DNA from 2 places in the Streptomyces sp. NPDC051740 genome. Region 1 is predicted to be linked to the other one. Evidence: riboswitches for the same ligand, from Rfam matches in the RefSeq annotation. Region 1 holds a riboswitch; the other holds the start of a gene.
The links. A riboswitch is a leader RNA that binds a small molecule or an ion and turns the genes downstream of it on or off. The one in region 1 is predicted to bind S-adenosylmethionine.
Positions count from the first base shown of each region.

Region 2: another riboswitch for S-adenosylmethionine. It lies ahead of thrC (threonine synthase); the one in region 1 lies ahead of ACIA6T_RS02845 (aminotransferase class V-fold PLP-dependent enzyme).

Region 1 is NZ_JBITCL010000001.1:596,747-603,674, forward strand. Features, by position in the region: gene ACIA6T_RS02825 (sensor histidine kinase) at 1-25, shown strand, start outside; gene ACIA6T_RS02830 (response regulator transcription factor) at 22-684, shown strand; gene ACIA6T_RS02835 (SLC13 family permease) at 761-2,176, shown strand; gene ACIA6T_RS02840 (glycerate kinase) at 2,189-3,346, shown strand; gene ACIA6T_RS02845 (aminotransferase class V-fold PLP-dependent enzyme) at 3,522-4,889, opposite strand; SAM riboswitch class IV at 5,052-5,168, opposite strand; gene trpD (anthranilate phosphoribosyltransferase) at 5,248-6,312, opposite strand; gene ACIA6T_RS02855 (cytochrome bc complex cytochrome b subunit) at 6,467-6,928, opposite strand, start outside.
Region 2 is NZ_JBITCL010000007.1:200,607-207,534, forward strand. Features, by position in the region: gene groL (chaperonin GroEL) at 1-498, opposite strand, end outside; gene ACIA6T_RS14490 (cold-shock protein) at 836-1,039, opposite strand; gene ACIA6T_RS14495 (ubiquitin-like small modifier protein 1) at 1,470-1,745, opposite strand; gene thrC (threonine synthase) at 1,827-3,116, opposite strand; SAM riboswitch class I at 3,134-3,281, opposite strand; gene ACIA6T_RS14505 (glucosyl-3-phosphoglycerate synthase) at 3,422-4,366, shown strand; gene ACIA6T_RS14510 (trehalose-6-phosphate synthase) at 4,425-5,822, shown strand; gene otsB (trehalose-phosphatase) at 5,883-6,746, shown strand; gene ACIA6T_RS14520 (DUF3263 domain-containing protein) at 6,918-6,928, opposite strand, start outside.

The sequences.
Region 1 (6,928 bases):
CACCCTGGGAGACACACGGACGTGAACCGGATTCTGATCGTCGAGGACGAGGACCGCATCGCCTCCTTCGTGGAGAAGGGCCTGCGCGCCAACGGCTTCACCACCACCGTCGTCCCCGACGGCGAGGCCGGCTACGAGTACGCCCTGACCGGCGGTTTCGACCTGGTCGTCCTGGACATCGGGCTGCCCGGCCGGGACGGCTTCACCGTGCTGCGCGAGCTGCGCGAGTCCCGGGTGACGACCCCGGTGATCGTGCTGACCGCGCGGGACTCGGTGCGGGACACGGTGGCCGGTCTGGAGGGCGGCGCCGACGACTGGATGACCAAGCCGTTCCGCTTCGAGGAACTGCTCGCCCGGGTACGGCTGCGGCTGCGTACGGCGGCCCGGGCACCGGAGGTGACGGTGCTCAGGTCCGGCTCGCTCAGCCTCGATCTGCGCACCCGCCGCGCCCGCGCCGGGGAGCGCACCGTCGATCTGACGGCCCGTGAGTTCGTGCTGCTGGAACTGTTCCTGCGCCACCCCGGACAGGTGCTCTCCCGCGAGCAGATCCTCTCCCACGTGTGGGGCTACGACTTCGACCCGGGCTCCAACATCGTGGACGTCTACGTGCGGGCGCTGCGCAAGAAGCTCGGCGCGGAGAAGGTGGAGACGGTCCGCGGGATGGGCTACCGCCTCCCCGCGTGACGGCCCCGCCGCCGGGTGAAGTTCCCTTCATCTCCCGCTCATCGACGGCTCACCGCCCCCGTGGATCGTCGATGACGTGACACTGAACCCCCGCTTGGCCGCGGCCCTGTGCGTGGCGCTGTCGCTGTGCGCGCTGCTCGCGGTCCCCGGCAACTTCCCCGGTCTCGGCGGGGACGCGCGCCTCACCCTCGCCGTGTTCGCGCTGGCGACCTGTGCGTGGGTCGGTACGCCGATCGACGACACGTACATCGCGCTGGGCGCCGGACTCGCGCTGACGGTGACCGGGGTGATCAGCAGCGACACCCTGTTCGGCACCCTGGGCGACTCGACGGTGTGGCTGCTGATCTGCGCGTTCGTGCTGGCCGCCGCGGTGAGCCGGACCGGGCTCGCGGGGCGGGCGGCGGCCTTCCTGGTCGGCGGGGCCCGTACCGTACGGCAGTTGACGCATCTGACGACGGCCGCGCTGGTCGTCACGGCGTTCGCGGTGCCGGCCACCTCCGGCCGGGCGGCGCTCGCCCTGCCGGTGTTCCTCGCCCTGGCCAAGGCACTCACCGACCGGAAACGACTGGTCGTGATGCTGGCGCTGCTGTTCCCGACCGTCATCCTCCTGTCCGCGGTGGCGACCCTGATCGGTGCGGGAGCGCATCTGATCACCGTGTCGGTGCTGTGGGAGGCCGCCGGGGAACGGGTCGGCTTCACCGAGTGGCTGCTGCTCGGGCTGCCGCTGGCCGTGGCCTCCTCCCATCTCGCCGCCGAGGCCGTCCTGTTGACCACCACCCGGCGCGCGGACCGCAAGGGCGGCGTGCACATCACCGCCGAGGAGATCCAGCGGCACAGCGACCGCCCGGTGACCGGCCCCTGGAGCCAGGCCGAGAAGCGCTGCGCCCTGCTGCTGGCCACGGTCGTCGCCCTGTGGTGCGGCGAGCCGCTGCACCAGGTGTCACCGGCCGTGGTCGCGCTGATCGGCGCGGTCGTCGCCGCCTCGCCGGCGCTCGGCACCGTACGGCTGAAGGACGCGCTGAAGACGGTGCCCTGGTCGCTGCTGCTGTTCATGGCGGCGACGATGGCGATGGGTGTGGCGCTCGCCGAGTCGGGCGCGGCCGGGTGGCTGGTCGGCGGGGTGCCGGCGGGGATCACGCCGGTGATGTTCCTGGCGGTCGTCATCGCGGTCAGCACGGCCGCCCATCTGGTCCTGCAGTCCCGTTCCGCCCGTTCCTCCGTGCTGGTCCCGCTGGTGGTCGCGGCGGCCGTGGGCGCCGGGGTGAACCCGGTCGCCGCGGCGCTCGCCTCCACCGCCGCCGCGGGCTTCTGCCACACGCTCCCGGCCTCCGCGAAGCCGGTCACGCTCTTCGCGGACATCCCCGGCACCCCCACCTACACCCCGCGCGACCTGCTGCGGCTGTCCGCCGTGCTGGCCCCGCTCACCGCCGCCCTGGTCCTGCTCTTCGCCGTCGCGGTGTGGCCGCTGCTCGGCGTCCCCGTGACCCGCTAAGGAGTTCCCCTCATGCTGAACCGTGTCGTCGTGGCCCCCAGCGGCTTCAAGGAGTCGCTGTCCGCCCAGGCAGCCGCCGACGCCATCGCGGCGGGCGTCCGCCGGGTGCTGCCGGACGCCGAGATCGACCGGATCCCGCTGGTGGACGGCGGTGAGGGCACGGCCTCGGCGCTGGCCTCGGCGACCGGCGGCCGACTGGTCGCGCTGGCCGCCACCGGCCCGGTCGGCGAACCGGTCGGCACCCACTTCGCGCTGCTCGGCTCCCGGGACACGGCGGTGGTGGAGATGGCGGCGGTCGCCGGCCTCTCCCTGGTCCCCCGCACCCGGCGCGACCCGGGCGCCACCACCACGTACGGCGTCGGGGAACTGATCCGCGCCGCCCTCGACCAGGGCGTACGGCGGATCCTGGTGGGCTGCGGCGACTCGGGCACCTCCGACGGCGGCGCGGGCGCGCTCCAGGCGCTCGGCGCGCGACTGCTGGACGCGGACGGGTTCGAACTGGCTCCCGGAGGAAGTGAGTTGACGCGCCTGGCCCGTATCGACCCGACCGGGCTCGATCCCCGCCTCGCCGACGTGGAACTCCTCGTCGCCTGCAATCCCTTCAACGTGCTGTGCGGGGAGCGGGGCGTGGCCCGGGTGTTCGGTCCGCAGAAGGGGGCGGGTCCGGAGCAGGTGGAGGAGTTGTCGGCGGCGCTGGAGAACTGGGCGCGGGTGCTGACCCGCGATCTCGCCGTCACCGGCACCGATCTGCGCCTCGGGCGGGGTACGGGCGCCTCCGGCGGGCTCGGCGCCGGGCTCGCCGCCCTGGGCGGGGCCCTCCTGCCGCGCTTCCACGTCCTGCTGGACCACCTCGACCTGGACGCCCGGCTGGCCCGCGCCGATCTGGTCGTCACCGCGGAGGGGGCGCTGGACCACCAGACGCCGCGCGGGAAGGTGCCGGCGGAGGTGGCACGGCGCGCCAAGCTGTCGGGGCGGCCGGTGCTGGCGCTCGCGGGGACGCTCGGGGAGGGGGCGGGGGAGGTACCGGGGGTGGATGCCTGTCATGGCATCCTGCCCGCGCCGATGGCTCTGGCGGAGGCGCTGGTCCGCGGCGCGGAGCTCCTCACCGACGCGACGGAGCGCGCCCTGCGCATGATCGTGCTGGGCGCCCGGCTGCCGGCAACCACCTAGTTTTTCGCCCCCGCCGCCCCTTCCCGTTCCCGTCCCCGGGGGGGGCGCTGCCCCCGGACCCCCGCTCCTCAAACGCCGGAGGGGCTGAAAGTTAGCCCCTCCGGCGTTTGAGGAGCGGGGTCTGGGGCGGAGCCCCAGGTTCGGGACGGGAAGGGGCGGCGGGGGCGAAACCCTCTCAGGCGGAGGTGTCCGGCACGCAGCGGCCGTCCACCGTGCGGTAGTTCCAGCGAGCCCCGTCCCGTACGAGCTCCCGTACCGCCCGCACGAACCGCTCCACGTGCTCATCGGGCGTCCCCGCCCCGAAACTGACCCGGATCGCGTTGAGCGACTTCTCACCGGGCCCCGCCTCAGGCGCCCCGCACTCCCCCTGCGCCCGCGCATCGCCACCGAGCAGCGTACGCACCAGCGGATGCGCGCAGAACAACCCGTCCCGCACCCCGATGCCGTACTCCGCGGACAGCGCCGCGGCGAAGTGGGAGCTGTTCCAGCCCTCCACGACGAAGGAGAGCACACCGACGCGCGGGGCGTCGTCCCCGAACAGGGACAGGAACCGCACCTCGGGCACGTCCGCGAGCCCTTCGCGCACCACGCGGACCAGCCGCTCCTCACGCGCGGCCAGCGCCTCGAACCCGGCCTCGGTGAGCGCCTTGCAGGCGGACGCGACGGCGTGGGCGCCGATGACGTTGGGCGAGCCGGCCTCGTGACGGGCGGCGCCCTCGTGCCACTCCACGTCCACTCCCCCGTCCTCGCGCCGGGTGACCTTGCGGCTGGCGCCGCCGCCCGCGAGGTAGGGCTCGGCCTCCCGGAGCCAGTCGGCGCGGCCGGCCAGTACACCGGAGCCGAAGGGGGCGTACAGCTTGTGCCCGGAGAAGGCGACCCAGTCGACGTCCAGGTCGGTCACCGAGACGGCGTGGTGCGGGGCGAGCTGGGCGGCGTCCAGCACGATCCGCGCGCCGTGCGCGTGCGCGGCGGCGGCCAGTTCCCGTACGGGCCACAGCTCGCCGGTGACGTTGGAGGCGCCGGTGACGCAGACCAGGGCGGGGCCGTGGGGGTCTCGGCCGGCGAGGGCGCGCTCGAGGGTCTCCACCGCCCGCCGGGGGCTGCGCGGAGCGTCCAGGCAGGTGACCCGCGCGTCCCGCCAGGGCAGCAGGGAGGCGTGGTGCTCGGTCTCGAAGACGAAGACCTCGCAGCCGTCGGGGAGCGCGGCGGCGAGCAGGTTGAGGGAGTCGGTGGTGGACCGGGTGAAGACCACCTGGTCCCCGGTACGGCAGTCGAGGAACTCGGCGACGGTCCGGCGGGCGTTCTCGAACAGGTCGGTGGAGAGCTGGGAGAGGTATCCGGCGCCCCGGTGGACGCTGCCGTAGTACGGGGCGTAGGCGGCCACGTCGTCCCAGACCTGTTGGAGGGCGGGGGCGCTGGCGGCGTAGTCGAGGGCGGCGTAGGTGACCTCGCCCCCGGTGACGAGGGGGACGGTGACGTCCCGGCCGAGGACGGGCAGCGGGGCGCGGACGGACCGGTCGGCGGCAACGGCGGAAACGGACATGACACAACTCCCGGTGAGGCAGGCGGAATCCCCGCGCGAGCGCACATCGCTCAAGCACGGAAGGAAGGGAAAAAGGGTGCGCGGAGGCGGGGCTCGGCAGCCCTAACGCATTCGCTTGCTCACGGAAGACTCCTCGACGACCAGGACCCCTGGTGTGCGAGGGGTCCGCGCTTGCCGTGAGCCTTGCTGCTCGCGGCCTGGTCTTCACCCGGGGCACCCCGCCACGGACGGAGGGTTGCCGGACAGCCGGCCGGGGCCTGATGGCTGTCACTCATGACCTGGTCGGAAAAGTACGCGAAATGATCGGTGCCCCGCAACCCGTGTCCGGATCACGGGACATCCCACCGCCGGGCAGGTCTTACGCGTTGCTGACGGTCACCCAGCGTTCCAGGACCCGCTTGGCGGCCCCCGAGTCGATCGACTCGGCCGCCTTCGCCATTCCGGCGCGGAGCTGTTCCGTCAGGGTGCCGTCGCCCGGTTCCAGGGCCACCAGGGCCGCCGCCGAGTTCAGCAGCACCGCGTCCCGTACGGGGCCCGGTTCGCCGTCGAGGAGCCGACGGGCGACCTCGGCGTTGTAGGAGGCGTCGGCGCCGCGCAGCGCCTCCACGGGCACGAGGTCGATGCCGACGTCGCGCGGGTCGAAGGTCTCCTCGGCGACCTTGCCGTCGCGGACCACCCACACCTTGGAGGTGGCGGTGGTCGTCAGCTCGTCCAGGCCGTCGTCGCCGCGGAACACCAGCGTCGAATTGCCGCGTTCGGCGAAGACCCCGGCCATGATGGGCGCCATCCGCGGGTCGGCGACCCCGACGGCCTGTGCCTTGACCCGTGCCGGGTTGGCCAGCGGGCCGAGGAAGTTGAACACCGTGCGGACGCCCAGCTGGCCCCGCGCGGCGGCCACGTGGCGCAGCGCCGGGTGGAACTTCACCGCGAAGCAGAAGGTGATCCCGGCCTCCTCGGCGACCTCGGCCACCCGTCGCGGCGTCAGCTCCAGATTGACGCCGAGCTTCTCCAGGACGTCGGAGGCGCCGGACGCGGAGGACGCGGCCCGGTTGCCGTGCTTGACGACCTTCGCGCCGGTGCCGGCCACGACGATCGAGGACATCGTGGAGATGTTCACCGTCTTGGCGCCGTCACCGCCGGTGCCGACGATGTCGACGGTCGCGCCCGGCACCTCGATCACATGGGCGTGGTCGTACAGCGCCCGTACGCAGCCGGTGATCTCCTCGACGGTCTCGCCCTTGGCACGCAGGGACACCGCGAACCCGGCGATCTGCGCGTCGGTCGCCTCACCGCGCATGATCAGGTCCATCGCCCAGGCGGTGTCGTCGGCGGTCAGGTCCCGGCCGTCCAGCAGCCCGTTCAACACGGCGGGCCAGGAGCGGCCCGCCGCGGTGTCGCCTCCAGCGGGGGTCACAGCGCTCATGGCCGCTCCTGATGGTCGTAGAAGAGTCCGGGAACCCGGCAGGGTACCGGTGTCCACCCTATCCAGGTCCGGGGACGGCGAAGGGCCCCCGTCCGCAGAACGGACGGGGGCCCTTCGCCGTCGTGTGGCGACTGGGGTGAGGCGCTGAAGGTGATCAGTGGTGGCCGTGGCCGCTCGTGATCTCCTTGTACTCCTCGACGGTCGGCTTCGGGATCTGGGCGTCCTCGCCGTAGTAGCCCTTGCTCAGCTTGGCGCGCAGCTTCTCGGTCGCCTTCACCTTGCGCTTCACGCCGTTCTCGTCGACCGTCGGGCCGATCTCGGCCGGCTTGTACTGCTCGTGCGCGGTGAGGGTGTACATCTGCTCCTGGCTGAGCGGCTCGTGCACCTCGATGAACTCACCGTGCGGCAGGCGCTTGATGATGCCCGACTCGCGGCCGTGCAGCACCTTGTCCTTGTCCCGGCGCTGGAGGCCGAGGCAGATCCGCTTGGTGACGACGAACGCGATGACCGGTCCCACGAAGAAGCCGATGCGGACGAACCAGGTGACCGCGTTGATCGACAGGTGGAAGTGGGTGGCGAAGATGTCGTTGCCACCACCGATCAGCATGATGATGTA
Region 2 (6,928 bases), on a different contig from region 1:
CTTGTCCATGGCCTCGGCGATCAGCTCGCCGATCTGGGTGTCGGCGGCGGAGATGGAGGCCGTGGAGGCGATCTGCTCCTTGGTCTCGACATCCTTCGCCTGCTCGAGCAGGGCACCGGAGACGGCCTCGACGGCCTTCTCGATGCCGCGCTTCAGAGCCATCGGGTTGGCGCCGGCGGCCACGTTGCGCAGACCCTCGCGCACCAGGGCCTGGGCGAGGACGGTCGCGGTGGTCGTACCGTCACCGGCGACGTCGTCCGTCTTCTTGGCGACTTCCTTGACCAGCTCGGCGCCGATCTTCTCGTACGGGTCCTCGAGCTCGATCTCCTTGGCGATGGACACACCATCGTTGGTGATCGTGGGGGCGCCCCACTTCTTCTCGAGGACGACGTTGCGGCCCTTGGGGCCGAGCGTCACCTTGACGGCGTCCGCGAGCTGGTTCATGCCGCGCTCGAGGCCGCGCCGCGCCTCCTCGTCGAACGCGATGATCTTGGCCATGTGAAGTGGTCCCTCCAGGACTGGGGGTGATTCCTTCGGACCGCGCCCGCGCCCGCGACGGACGGCTCGCCGGCCCCGTGGTTCCTTGCCCCACACGGCCCGCGGGCCTCACCGACCCGGTCCTTCGTTGTCACTCTCACCTTCAGAGTGCTAACGCAATGATTAGCACTCGACCCATGCGAGTGCAAGCGCCTATGGGGAGTACACGGGGGCGCTCGGCCGTACGCGAACACCGCTCGGCCGCGCGCGGGCACGGCGCGCGGGCACGGCGAAGGGCCCGCACCCCTGGAGGTGCGGGCCCTTCGTCGGCAGAAGATGCTTGCGGCTGGTAGCGCGTTCAGGCGCTGAGACGAACCATGTCGGCCTGTGGGCCCTTCTGACCCTGCGAGATCTCGAACTCGACCCGCTGGCCTTCTTCGAGGGTGCGGTAGCCGTCCATCTGGATCGCGCTGTAGTGGACGAAAACATCCGCACCACCGTCGACCGCGATGAAGCCGTACCCCTTCTCCGCGTTGAACCACTTGACGGTGCCCTGAGCCATGCCTAACTCCCCTATTACTGGCCCTTGCACAGATCCGCACTTCGCGGATCCGGGTCAGACCTCACTCCCCAACGGTTGGGGGCGTGCGCCGGAACGCGTCGACCGCGGCTGAATGTATCTGTCCAACTGCCGTCTGCAACAGGTCAATCGGACGAGAAATCTGGACGACGCCGGTCCGGAATGTGGCGAGAATTCGCCTCAATCCAGGGCAAGTCGGGCCGCGCAAAGGTCACAAATGCCGCGAAGGGTGCCCACACTTTGGCTACATCCAGTCGGGCCCGCGGCAGGAATTCAGTGTTTCCGATCAGTGGATCGGGAGCGCGTTCCCCAACTCTATCGCGCTCAACCCCATGGAATTGCCCCCTCCGCTTCTCTTACGGAGGGGGCGAAGTCCCAGACGCTCGGTAATCGTCATTACCGAAGGTAATGATCAGCCGCCGGCCACCGCGGGAATGATCGACACACCGGCCCCGTCCGGGGTGGCCGTCTCGAGCCCCTGCTCGAACCGCACGTCGTCGTCATTGACGTAGACGTTCACGAACCGCCGCAACTTGCCCTGATCATCCAGCACCCGGGCGGCGATCCCGGTGTGGTTCTTCTCCAGGTCCGAGATGACCTCGCCAAGGGTCGCCCCTTCGGCGCTCACTTCGGCCTGCCCACCGGTGTACGTACGCAGGATGGTGGGGATACGAACAGTCACGCTCACGACAAAACCTCCGGAAGGGACAGCGCCCTAGGGGCGCGGGGAACTGCGCGACCAGCCACAACGGCCCCGCAGACGAACGACTCAGACAAGCCCGGCTTCACGGAACGACTCGAGGCTCGGACGGATCGTCGCGGTCAACCCCGTGCCGGCGACCGCGTCCAGCGTCTTCAGACCATCCCCGGTGTTGAGCACAACGGTGGTCAGAGACGGATCGAGCGCCCCGCTCTCGAGAAGCTTCTTCGTCACGCCGACCGTGACACCCCCCGCGGTCTCCGCGAAGATCCCCTCCGTACGCGCCAGCAGCTTGATCGCGTCGACGATCTGCTCGTCGTTCACGTCCTCCACCGCCCCGCCCGTCCGGCGGGCGATGTCCAGCACGTACGGCCCGTCCGCCGGGTTCCCGATCGCCAGCGACTTGGCGATCGTGTCCGGCTTCTGCGGACGTACGACGTCGTGCCCCGCCTTGTACGCGGTGGACACCGGCGAGCACCCCTCGGCCTGCGCCCCGAAGATCCTGTACGGCTTGTCCTCGACCAGCCCGAGCCTGATCAGCTCCTGCAGTCCCTTGTCGATCTTCGTGAGCTGGGAGCCGGAGGCGATCGGGATCACGATCTGGTCCGGGAGCCGCCAGCCGAGCTGCTCGCAGATCTCGTACGCGAGGGTCTTGGACCCCTCCGCGTAGTACGGCCGCAGGTTGACGTTGACGAAGCCCCAGCCCTCGCCGGCCGGGTCGCCGATCAGCTCGGAGCAGAAGCGGTTCACGTCGTCGTAGTTGCCCTCGATGCCGACGAGCTCACCGCCGTAGACGGCGGCCATGACGACCTTGCCCTGCTCCAGGTCGTGCGGGATGAACACGCAGGACCGGAAGCCCGCCCGGGCCGCGGCGGCGCCGACGGCGCCGGCGAGGTTGCCGGTGGAGGAGCAGGAGAGGGTGGTGAAGCCGAAGGCGCGGGCGGCCTCGATGGCTTGGGCGACGACGCGGTCCTTGAAGGAGTGCGTCGGGTTGCCGGAGTCGTCCTTGACGAACAGCTTGCCGGCGTCGACGCCCAGCTCACGCGCGAGGTTGTCGGCCTGGACGAGCTTGGTCCAGCCGGGGTTCAGGTTCGGCTTGGTCGCCACGTCCGCCGGGACGGGCAGCAGCGGCGCGTAGCGCCAGATGTTCGCGGGTCCCGCTTCGATCCGCTTGCGGAGCTCCTCGGTGTCGTGGGCCGAGAAGTCGTACGCGATCTCCAGCGGGCCGAAACACTCCTCGCAGGCGAAGACGGGGCCGAGGGGGACGCGGTGCCCGCATTCGCGGCAGGAGAGCGCCGCGGCCGGACCGAGGTCTACGACGGCGGAATCGGTGGTGCTTGCAACAGTCTGCACAGCCATGGAGGCGAGGCCCTTTCTCCTCATCTTCCTCACGACGCACTTCGCCGTGAGACGGATTTGGCACCTTCCCTAGCCGGGAGCCTCGCCACGTCCGTGTGACAAGAACCGACTGGAGGGTTGCCGGGGCTTCATCGGGCCGTATCCCTCTGCCCCTCTGGATGAGCGGTGTTCAGTTGTCGTCCGCGCGGTGACCCCGGCATGCGGTGGTCATCGGCGTTGTTCAAGACTGTAACCGAAGGCCTGCATGGTTGAGATAGTCGTCCGTACCGCGAGATGGATCACAGGCCAGTGAGGAGCCCGGGACCGTGCTGGAAGAAGTCGAGCGCTGGCTGACCGACCGTTCCTGGTCCGTGGCCGACCGCCCGCTCCACCGGATCCTGGCGGCGAAACGCGCGACGGGTCAGACGGTGAGCGTGGTGCTGCCCGCGCTCGACGAGGAGGCGACGGTCGGCGAGATCGTGTCGGTGATCCGGCACGACCTGGTGCTCCAGGTCCCGCTGGTCGACGAGGTGGTGGTGGTCGACTCGGGCTCGACCGACCGCACGGCCGAGGTGGCGGCGGCGGCGGGCGCGAGAGTGGTGCACCGGGACGCGATCCTGCCCCGGATACCGGCGGTGCCCGGCAAGGGCGAGGTGCTGTGGCGCTCCCTGCTCGTCACCCGCGGGGACATCGTGTGCTTCGTCGACGCGGATCTGCGGGAGTTCTCCTCCGACTTCGTCTCCGGCATCGTCGGCCCGCTGCTCACCGAGCCGGACGTGCACCTGGTCAAGGCGATGTACGACCGCCCGCTGGGCTCTGCCGCCGGTCAGGGCGGCCGGGTCACGGAGCTGATGGCCCGCCCGCTGCTGAACATGCACTGGCCCCAGCTCGCCGGCTTCGTCCAGCCGCTCGGCGGCGAGTACGCGGCCCGCCGGAGCCTGCTGGAACAGCTCCCGTTCCCGGTCGGGTACGGCGTCGAGCTGGGCATGCTGGTCGACGCCCTGCACCTGGTGGGCCTGGACGCCCTCGCCCAGGTGGACGTCGGCGTCCGCATCCACCGCCACCAGGACGGCCAGGCCCTCGGCCGGATGGCCGCCGCGATCTACCGCACCGCCCAGCTCCGCCTGGCCCGCGGCCATCTGATCCGCCCGTCCCTGACCCAGTTCGAGCGCACCGGCGACAACTTCGAACCCCGTACGTACTCCGTGGACACGGAGGAACGGCCGCCGATGGCGGAGATCGCGGAGTACCAGGCGCGAAGGGTGGCCTGACCCGTACACGGCCGATCCGTGCGTTTGAGGCCCCTGGGACCGGGCTAGGTTGCAGCGTATGGCTGTCACGCAGGGTGCTCAGGTGCTGGTCGCGTCGAATCGCGGGCCCGTCTCGTACACGGTGGAGGACGACGGTTCGCTGCGGACCGGGCGGGGCGGTGGCGGGCTGGTGTCCGGACTGTCGGCGATCGGGCCGGACGCGGGGGCGCTGTGGGTGTGCTCGGCGCTGTCCGACGGCGACCGCGAGGCGGTGCGGCGCGGGGTCGGCGAGGACGGCGTGCGGATGCTGGACATCCCGGCGGACGTGCACGCGGACGCGTACAACGGGATCGCCAACTCGGTGCTCTGGTTCGTGCACCACATGCTGTACCAGACGCCGCTGGAGCCGGTCTTCGACGCGGAGTTCCGCCGGCAGTGGGCGTCGTACGAGGCCTACAACCGGGCGTTCGCCGAGGCGCTGGCCGAGGAGGCGGCGCGGGGTGCGGCGGTACTGGTCCAGGACTACCACCTGACGCTCGTCCCCGGGATGCTCCGCGAACTCCGCCCCGACCTGCGCATCGCGCACTTCTCGCACACGCCGTGGGCGCCGCCGGAGTACTTCGCGATGCTGCCCGACGACATCGCGCGGCAGGTGCTGCGCGGGATGCTCGGCGCCGACCGGCTCGGCTTCCTCACCCACCGCTGGGCGGACGCGTTCACCGCGTGCTGCGAACGCTTCGCGGACGGCCTCGGGGACACGCGGATCGGCGTGCACGGTCTGGGGGCCGACGCGGACTTCCTGCGCGCCCGCGCCCACGAGGCGGACGTCGAGGAGCGGATGACCGCGCTCCGGGAGGAGATCGGCGAGGGGCGCCGGACGATCGTCCGGGTCGACCGGACCGAGCTGTCGAAGAACATCGTGCGGGGCCTGCTGGCCTACCGGCAGCTCCTGGAGGACCGTCCCGAGTGGCGCGAGCGCGTCGTGCACGTCGCGTTCGCCTACCCCTCCCGGCAGGACCTCGCCGTGTACCGCGACTACACCGCCGAGGTGCGGCGGGTCGCGGAGGAGATCAACGAGCGGTACGGCACACCGGGCTGGCGGCCGGTCGTCCTGCACGTCAAGGACGACTTCGCGCGCTCGCTCGCCGCGTACCGGATGGCGGACGTGGCGCTGGTCAACCCGATCCGCGACGGCATGAACCTGGTCGCCAAGGAGGTCCCGGTCGTCTCCGACGCGGGCTGCGCGCTGGTGCTGTCGCGGGAGGCGGGCGCCCACGAGGAGCTGGGCGAGGACGCGCTCACGGTCAACCCGTACGACGTCGTCGGGACCGCCGAGGCCCTGCACGAGGCCCTGACGATGGGCCCGGACGAACGCGCCGAGCGCGCCGAGCGCCTGTCCGCGGCGGCGACCGCGCTGCCTCCGGCCCGCTGGTTCCTGGAGCAGCTGGACGCGCTGCGGGACGGAACGCCCGGCTGACCGGAGGTATGGCCGGTCACACAGGCGTGCGAGGGGGCGGGCGCGGATAGGTTGGACGGTATGGCCAGCCATACGGATTCCACGGAGCCGAACGCCACGCCGACGCCCGCCACGCAGGCCGGGCGGGAAGGGCTGGAGGCGCTTCTCTCCCGCCCGGGGAAGGCACTGATCGGGCTCGACTTCGACGGGACGCTCGCGCCGATCGTGGCCGATCCCGAGCAGGCCCGCGCGCACCCGGACGCGGTCGGCGCGCTCGCCGCGCTCGCGCCCAAGGTGGCCGCGGTCGCGGTCGTCACCGGCCGGCCGGCGGGGGTCGCGGTCCGCCATGGGGGCTTCGCGGGCGTTCCCGGCCTCGGACACCTCGTCGTTCTCGGCCATTACGGAGCCGAGCGCTGGGACGCCGTCACCGGCACGGTCACCGCGCCCGCCCCGCACCCCGGGGTCGCCGCCGTCCGCGCGGAGCTGCCGGGGGTGCTCGACCGGGTCGGCGCGTGGCAGGGCACGTGGATCGAGGAGAAGGGTGGCCGGGCGGTGGCGGTCCACACCCGCCGGGCCACCGACCCGCAGGCCGCGTTCGAGGCCCTGCGCGAGCCGCTCGCCGACCTCGCCACCCGGCACGGTCTGATCGTCGAGCCCGGCCGCATGGTGCTGGAGCTGCGTCCGCCCGGGATGGACAAGGGCGTCGCCCTGATGGAGTACGCCCGGGACATCGGCGCCGAGTCGGTCCTGTACGCGGGTGACGACCTGGGCGACCTGCCCGCCTACACGGCCGTCGACAAGCTCCGCTCCGCCGGCACTCCGGGGCTGCTGGTGTGCAGCGGGAGCGACGAGGTGGCGGAGCTTCGGGAACGGGCGGACCTGGTGGTCGACGGGCCGGCGGGGGTGGTGGGGCTGCTGCGGGGGTTGGCGGGGCGGATGCGCTGACCGGGTTTTTTCGCCCCCGCCGCCCCTTCCCGTCCCGAAACTGGGGCTCCGCCCCGGACCCCAGCTCCTCAAACGCCGGAGAGGCTAATTTTCAGCCCCTCCGGCGTTTGAGGAGCGGGGGTCCGGGGGCAGCGCCCCCGGGGACGGGAACGGGAAGGGGCGGCGGGGCGATCAACGCTCGG